One region of the Cytobacillus sp. FSL W7-1323 genome, then DNA from elsewhere that is predicted to be linked to it. Evidence: riboswitches for the same ligand, from Rfam matches in the RefSeq annotation. Region 1 holds a riboswitch; the other holds the start of a gene.
What was found. Region 1 has a riboswitch for FMN ahead of ribE (riboflavin synthase). Riboswitches for the same ligand answer to the same signal wherever they lie in the genome.
Positions count from the first base shown of each region.

Region 1 (4,419 bases):
AACCGCTTGTTCAATAGAATCAGTTGTTAACACACCAAAAATTACTGGAATGCCAGTTTGTAATGAAGTTGCTGCCACTCCTTTGGCTACCTCTGCATTCACATAATCAAAATGTGGTGTTGCCCCTCTAATAACTGTTCCAAGGGCAACAACCGCATCGTATTCGCCACTTTCCGCAAGTTTTTTCGCAGCTAGAGGAATTTCAAACGCTCCTGGTACCCAAGCTACCGTAATATCCTCTTCAGCCACATCGTGACGCTTGAAGCTATCTAATGCACCATCTAATAATTTTTTTGTAATAAACTCATTGAAACGTGATACAACAACAGCTACCTTTATTCCCGTTCCAATTAAATGTCCTTCTAGTATTGTATTCATTCTACTTCACTCCTAAATTAGATTAGTTTAATAATAATTGTGATTGCTTATAAGATATTAATTGTTCAATCGTAATCATCTTCAAATCATATTTTTCTGCTACTTTCTCTAACTCTGCTACTCTAGCCATTTCACCATTTTCTTTCATAATCTCGCATATAATCCCGACCGGACTTGCCTCAGCCAATTTTGCTAAATCTACTGCCGCTTCCGTATGGCCTGAACGCTCAAGGACGCCACCATCCTTCGCTATAAGGGGGAAAATATGACCTGGACGATTGAAGTCTGATGCTTGTGTTTTGTCGTCTAACATTTTTTCTACGGTTAAAAACCGTTCAAATGCACTTATACCAGTCGTTGTCTCTTTATAATCAATACTTACAGTAAAAGCAGTTTGATGGCTGTCTGTATTATTAGTTACCATCGGATGCAAGTCTAATTTTTTGGCGATTGACTGCTCAATCGGCACGCAAATAAGCCCTCTTCCCACTGTCGCCATAAAATTGATTGTTTCAGCTGAAGCATACTCGGCAACAGCGATAAAATCACCCTCATTCTCACGATTCTCATCATCACAAACGATAATCACTTTTCCCATTTTCAAGTCAGCAATCGCTTCTTCAATTGAGTGACTCATATATTCCCTCCTAACTTAAGAATCCATTATTCTCTAATAACTGTTCGAAATTTCTTTCACGTTTCGATGTGTCTGAAAAGGCAAATACATATTTAGCAAATAAATCATATTCGATATTGACAGTATCATTTGGCTTTTTTTCACTAATCACCGTTTCTTCAGCTGTATGAGGAATTAACGCAATCGTAAAATAACCATCCCCTACCTCCATCACTGTTAATGAAGTGCCATCAATAGCAACAGATCCTTTAGGTAGAATTAGATGCTGATACTTCTCTGATAGTGAAATTGAAAGATAAATCGCATTTTCTTGTCTTTGTTTTTTTAAAATTTTTCTCGTTTCATCCACATGACCACTTACATAATGGCCGCCAAATCTTCCTCCTGCTAACATCGCTCTTTCTAAATTCACATTGCTTCCTACTTTTAAAGAGGAAAGCGATGTCGCATGAAAAGTTTCTGGCATCACATCTGCTGTAAAACTTCTTTGTTGGAATTCGGTCACTGTTAAACAAACACCGTTCACAGCGATGCTATCACCGATATGGATATCATCCATAATCTTTGTAGCATTGAACACTAATTGAATAGTAGATCCACGATGAATCGTTCTTTGTACAGTACCGATTTCTTCGATAATACCTGTAAACAGAATGATCAACCTCTCTGCATAAGATTTATTCGTTTAAGTAAAAGTTGAAATTTTCCGCTCGGGGCAAATACGCGGTATCGGGAGAGTTTGTTGAAAATTACAAAAAGAGTTGGACTCACACTTATCGTTATCCCATATCATCACCACCCTTTTTAAAATACTCATGAATAAATAAACCCGTATACGAATACGTATACGGGAAAAGTAATCATGGCCAAATAAACGTCAAAATCAACTGTTTTTGAACGTTTTTACACACACGCATCCTTCTCCCATCCAGACTATACTGTCGGCTTTGGAATTGCACCAAATCCACCGTTCTCATTCCTGAGCCCGGGTCACGGACTAAGAGGTCACCCTCATCACCGCCGGTTGGGAATTTCACCCTGCCCCGAAGGATATTCTATTAAATTGTTGATACTATAGAGAACAGACAGTATCTAATACTTTTAAAATAAATAAAGATTCCCCTGCTCTTATTACAGTATCTAAATATAGGATAAATGTAAATAAGTAATTAATCAATAGAAAGAGTGTTAAATAGGAGATTATACATAAAGAAAACTAAAATAAACCATCACCCTAACATTTGAGACAGAAAAAGGATAATAGTTATATATCTAATATTATATTTCAAAACCCTACCTCAATTTTTTCTTTACTCCTTAAAGTTGTCAATTCATCTATGTATGATATAAAATACAGTTAAATACAGTTAAATACATTATTTCTATTAAATTACATAGAAAAGAAGGTGTGTTTTTGTAAATAACTATTCATCAGGACATAAAGATAACATAAAAATTACAAAATCCAACTATAAAAGGAAGCCCATCTATGAATAGAAAATTAATTATTATTTTCATCTTTCCTTTAATTTTAGTGTCTTGGATGATTTATTCTTGTAAGCAACCAATTGTACTAAAAGGAAAGAGCTCCGATGGAAATTGGAGAGCGGAATATAGCCCTCATCATTCTCCTAACCCTAAAGGGATTTGGAAAGGAGAGGCAACTTGGTTAGGAGGGACCAATCTCCCTACTCTGAATTTTTTGGTATTTAAATCTGGAGAGGAAATGGTCACTTTATACGATAAGCCAAGTGATTTTCCTCAGGGAGATGTTATTGAATTTGTCAGTATTGGAGACGCCCCGTTATATGCTAATTACTCTTTACAAATTAAATGGACATACGAAAACAAGGAATTTGATGAGGAAATAAATCTAGAAAGAAAGAAACGCTTTTTCATCTTACCGTTTTAATATTATCATTTGCATAAAGCAAATAGCGCTATTAATATTGCTGACAGTATTTTTATCTAAAAATAGCTCCAATTCTTTCTATAATAAATTCATCACACTCCATAAAGTTTGCTTCATTCACAATATTTCAGTGTTCTACTATCTGCAAAAAGGTTTACAAACCGTTCATCATTGATTTGCACACTATTGGCTTCAATAAAAAATGTGTCTTTATTATTTACTTGAAAGTAAAAATTAGTTTTAGCATGTAATTTTTCGATTTCTTTCAAATCTGATTCTAAACTTTCAATTTTTATATGACCAAAACCATTCTTGTGATAACTAATTTCGCTTAATAAATTCGCATCAGTAAAACTACGGTCATTTAAGCGTATCGTTCCTACATTAGGCTCTTGATAAACAAAGAACGACATCACTTCCTTTATGAAGATGTAGGTTCTCTTAATTTGTTGTTTATGACAACTAAGTAATTTTAATGTAATGGATTCATTTAAATAATCAATCTGTAAATCATCTAAATCCCAGTATTCTGCTTTTTCGGCAAACAAAGTATTTATTCTATTTGGACCGCTAGACATCTGATCACCCCGTTTACTTTTTTCTATTACCTGTGGAAAGCACACAATCTACCGGCAATATTTCAGTCAACCATCTTCTTTTTGACCTATTATTCCCCTTTGTTTTCGAGTATTTCAATATACCTTTCAAAATTGTCATTGAATCTTTGTTGTTCATAATGACCATCATTCGCTAAACTATTATCTAGTAGACTCTCAATCGCTCCAGCAATAGTACACGATCCCAATATAAAGCAAATTCCAATAATTCAAGCAGCATTAAGTAAATCTTTCCTGTTTATATTCATCATTTTTCTCCTATCCTTTAATTGTTAGACATCGAATTACATATAACCGTTTTTTCGGTAATTTCTTGATGACGGTAACACTATTTACTAATCCGTCTTACAGAAGATTACTCATCTTCGTAGAAAGTATCATACATTTCAGGGAATAGATCTTTTAATCTCCTTATCGTATGCGCATTTGCAACAATATCCAGTACATCAGAACTAATATAAAATAAAAAAGCACGATGCACAAAACAAATATAGAGTGACGTGTGACCACCAATCATTTTAAGGGTATAGCGAAAAAACGCAGATGATTTGACGTTCTTTACTGTTGAAAAGACAAAATAACCACTCATTTCTTCTTCCCAAACTACTTCATTAGACCAATTATTTATCTTAAAAAACCGTCGTAAATTTAACTTTTCTCTCCTTACCCTTGTGCTATCAATATCTTGATAACCAGAAATAAACGTCATATCTAACTTTTCCTCTATAGGAAATAGATGATGAAATAAGCTTTTCGCTAAACCCGGATGTTGTCTGAATGTCTCTAAACCGAACCGAATTCGATTGTCTTTCACTACTTGAAAATAAGGCGTTGCGGCGTTCGTCATATCAACTCCGAAAGTGTTTGCAGGGATC
Region 1 is NZ_CP151998.1:2,721,057-2,725,475, forward strand. It holds gene ribE (6,7-dimethyl-8-ribityllumazine synthase) at 1-378, opposite strand, end outside; partial or broken gene ribB (3,4-dihydroxy-2-butanone-4-phosphate synthase) at 410-1,015, opposite strand; gene ribE (riboflavin synthase) at 1,026-1,676, opposite strand; FMN riboswitch at 1,928-2,070, opposite strand; gene MKX67_RS13740 (hypothetical protein) at 2,505-2,927, shown strand; gene MKX67_RS13745 (hypothetical protein) at 3,041-3,505, opposite strand; gene MKX67_RS13750 (hypothetical protein) at 3,900-4,419, opposite strand, start outside.

Region 2 (4,419 bases), 230 kb from region 1:
CCTCAATATCGTATCCTTGATTTAAATAGATAGCTGTTTTTCTTGTTGATTGTGTTAGCTGTAACCACTCATTTGTCTCTTTTGTCTCTAATATTTGCTCGAGTAACGGATAAGAGGTGTTATTTTCTTTTACTTCAGTTAATATCATGTGAATCACATTTGTAAAATGTAACTGATAGGTTAACATTGACATTTGCAACTGTTCGGCTGCCTGCTGCTGTGTTAAGCCAATTCGATTACTTCCTGTTAACCTTAGAATGAGAATAAGAGGGTCAATTTTTTTATTCGTTAAAATTTGTTGTAACTCCTTAAACAGTTGTGTTGCCAACTCATGGCGATTGATTCTATTCCTTTGAATAAAGTTCTTTAACCAATCAAGATCAGGTTTATTATTTTGAATAGGGAGATACCTTCCGTTATATGCGACTAGGTTAGAAATTACTTGAACCATAAGAGAAAGGCGCTCCCAAAAAAGTTTGTCCATCCTGTTATATGACCAGCCATTGAGATAGCTAGGTATGATTGGTTCAGCAAACTCTTGGAGATACATATCCCCTTTTTCCGTCATTCGATAAGACCCCTCACCAAGACAAGTGACATATTTCTCCTCTAAAAGATGATCTAATATTTGATTAAATTCCTCTCTTGCCAAATGGGGTAACACATGAAAGTATTGCTTCAAGTGAAATAAATGAGCATCTTGTATTGTTTGAGATGACTTTTTGCCATTAAGCAAATGTAAAATGGCATAAGCAGTTCTCTGATTCTCAATTGATTTTAGACAAAATAAGACCAATTTCTGAATAACGCTCACATTTCTCTCCCCTTTATTCATTGACTAATTAGTTTTTAGAATAGCATTTCCGTGGTGAATTTGCAGACTTTTTCGACATTATTTTAATTTTTTTTGTTGAATTTTATTGTATCATGAAACCGTTATATACGTGATAATATCAGTCAATTTTTCATCATGAACAAGATGAAAAGTCCCACCATAGACTATTCTAGATGGTAGATTTTTATTGAAATGTTTACAAGACAGATTTACAATAGAACATGTGGTAAGTGTTTCGGCAGATATTTTCGTGCTTTAACATGAAAAAGATTTTAAATAGGAGGTTATTCCATGGCGAAGTATACAATTGTTGACAAAGAAACATGTATTGCTTGTGGCGCATGTGGTGCGGCAGCTCCAGACATTTATGATTACGATGATGAGGGCATCGCATTTGTAACACTAGATGATAATGAAGGAATTGTTGAAATTCCCGATGTTCTTATAGAAGATATGATGGATGCATTTGAAGGCTGTCCAACTGACTCAATAAAAGTCGCAGACGATGCCTTTGATGGTGATCCGTTAAAATACGAATAGAACAAAAAGAAATCTAATGGTAAAAAAAGAAAACGAGTAAATCCTATTTTAGGGATTTGCTCGTTTTTTCTATGAGCTACAGGGAATCACATACTCGTATACTCATTCGAATAAAAATCGTTCCCTCCATCAATTATCCAGTTGGAATTAAAATAGTAGTTATCGAAGATTGCATATGAGTTCATTGGTGCTTTTACGAATGATGTAATATGATGAATAAGAGTGACAATTCTACTTAAGCGGCATAAAATTATATATTAAAAGGCATCTAACTTTTCAAAGTTAGATGCCTCCTTTATAAATTAAGCAATCGTATTTAGCGATCTTTGTTTATTAATCCAATTACTCATCTTAGCAAATACAAGCATAAATACCGATGCCATTAAAATTCCTTTAATAAAGTTAAAAGGTAGAATAAACATGACTGCAGTTGAACGCATTTCTGGTCCTGACATAGCGGGCATATTTAAAAACATTGTATAGGCAGGTAAAAAGACGAAATAATTAAGCAAACTCATGGATACAGCCATTACACTTGTGCCAATGATTAATCCTATTGTCATACCTTTTTTGGATTTCATCTTTGTATAAACATAATAGGTTGGCAAAATAAATAATAAACCTGCTACAAAGTTCGCAATATGACCAACAGGTACACCAGTAGCACTTCCCGTCATAAAATAATCCAACACATTTTTAAACAATTCGACCAGTATTCCCGCAATCGGACCAAATATTAACGCAGCCACTAAAGCAGGGATATCACTAAAGTCAATCATCAAAAAGTTCGGAAACGGTGGTAATGGAAAGTTTAACAACATAAGAATATACGCGATACTACTCAACATACCGATTGCAACAAAAGCTTTGACATTTAACTTCTTCAATTTTCCTCTCTCCTTTTAGGCTATCTCTCCTATAGAAGAAAGGTTCAGCAAATAAGCGTCTTTGCATAACAAAACCCTCAAGTAAACTTGAGGGAGAATTGAACAAAGACATTCTTAATAAACGTTCTTGTAGTGTATACTTTGAACGTTAGCAGAACCTCCATCTTCTCCCATCCAGACTTTACTGTCGGCTTTGGATTCTCACCAAATCCTGCCCAATACAAACGCTTCGTGCTAATTGCACTCCACTTTTAGGCTCGCGGGCTTAAAGTATAAATACTTATCACCGCCGGTCGGGAATTTCACCCTGCCCCGAAGATAGACCATATTTATTTGACAACTTCATTATACTGAAAAATAATTCATTTGTGAAGCCTAAAATAGTAAATATCTCGAATTAAAAACATTCCTTTCATTATGCACATTTGTCTTCAGGAGATAAAATTTTCTTTCCACGAAGATCGTTTTATTTTACTACATTAAAGCGTTTCCATTTTAAACACAAACAATAAATCCAATTGACAGAATAATATTCGTCTTGTAAAATAATCAGATAATTAAGTAACCAACTTAGGAGGGTTCATACATGTATCAAATATTAGTGGCTGATGCCATTAGTGAAGAAGGCTTATACCCTTTACTTAACGACACAAATGCTGAAATTATTCAAAAGAAAACCGACGATCCCGAGGTTGATTTATCAACTATTGAGGCTTTGTTAGTACGGAGTGCCACGAAAGTAACGGATGAATTAATGGCGGAAATGCCAAAGTTAAAAATTATTGCAAGAGCAGGTGTGGGTGTCGATAATATTGATGTTCCAGCAGCAACTAAAAGAGGCATTATCGTCATAAATGCACCAGACGGAAACACAATTTCTACGGCAGAGCATACTTTTGCTATGATGGCCTCCCTTATGAGAAATATTCCTCAAGCACATAGCTCAGTTAAGAATTTGGAATGGAAAAGAAATCAGTATGTAGGTACTGAACTATTCGGTAAAAGTCTTGGTATTGTTGGTATGGGAAGAATCGGGAGTGAAATCGCCAAGCGAGCAAAAGTATTTGGTATGAGTGTGTTAGTATTCGATCCCTTTTTAACGAAAGAACGTGCAGCAAAACTCGGTGTAGAATCTAGTACATTAGATGAAATACTGCAAAGATCTGATATTATTACGGTTCATACTCCACTTACACCTGAAACAAGAGGGATTATCAATGAAGAGGCATTGAAAAAAACAAAAAAAGGCGTTCGCTTACTTAACTGTGCCCGTGGTGGTATCATTGATGAGCAAGATTTAGCTAAATATGTGGCTAATGGACATGTTGGAGGAGTTGCATTAGACGTATTTGAAACTGAACCACTTGGTGAACACCCACTTTTGAAATATGAAAATGTCATTGTAACGCCACATTTAGGTGCGTCAACAAAAGAAGCACAATTAAATGTAGCAACACAAGTCGCTCAAGAAGTTCGGACTTACTTTGAAGGAAATCCAGTATCTAATTCAATTAACTTACCAGCTATCTCCAAAGACATTTATGAAAAAATACAACCTTTTTACCAAATCTCTAAACAAATCGGAAATATTTTAACTCAATGTGTTAAAGAAGGGGTACATGAACTCTCTATTACTTACTCTGGTTCAGTGACAGATTTAGAAACTGCATACTTAACAAAAGCAATGCTGTCCGGTTTCTTCAAAGGTAGAATTGACGTTAACGTGAATGAAGTTAATGCGTTACTCACTGCAAAAGAGCGTGGTATCACTGTTGGAGAAAAGATTTCCACCGATGCATTTGGCTATGACAACTGCATTTCTGTCACAGCAAAAGGAGAAGAAAATGCATTTACAGTTAGAGGAACCTTTATTGATCATTATGGGCCAAGAATTGTCTATTTAAACGGGTTTAATATTGACTTCTTACCAGAAGGTAACCTTCTTTATATTCAACATATGGACAGACCTGGTGTTATTGGCCACGTAGGTCAAGTCCTTGGCGATCACCATATTAATATTGCCACAATGCAAGTAGGTCGTAAACAAGCAGGTGGAGAAGCGATTATGGTGCTAGCTTTTGACAAACCACTAAGTGACAAAGAGCTTTCCTTATTGAACAACTTAGATGAGATTGTTTCTATTAATCCTATTATTTT
Region 2 is NZ_CP151998.1:2,955,315-2,959,733, forward strand. It holds gene MKX67_RS14910 (helix-turn-helix domain-containing protein) at 1-814, opposite strand, end outside; gene MKX67_RS14915 (ferredoxin) at 1,127-1,375, shown strand; gene MKX67_RS14920 (ECF transporter S component) at 1,678-2,262, opposite strand; FMN riboswitch at 2,421-2,586, opposite strand; gene serA (phosphoglycerate dehydrogenase) at 2,849-4,419, shown strand, end outside.
Region 2: it holds a riboswitch for FMN, as region 1 does, so the genes downstream of both, MKX67_RS14920 (ECF transporter S component) here and ribE (riboflavin synthase) in region 1, are expected to answer to the same signal.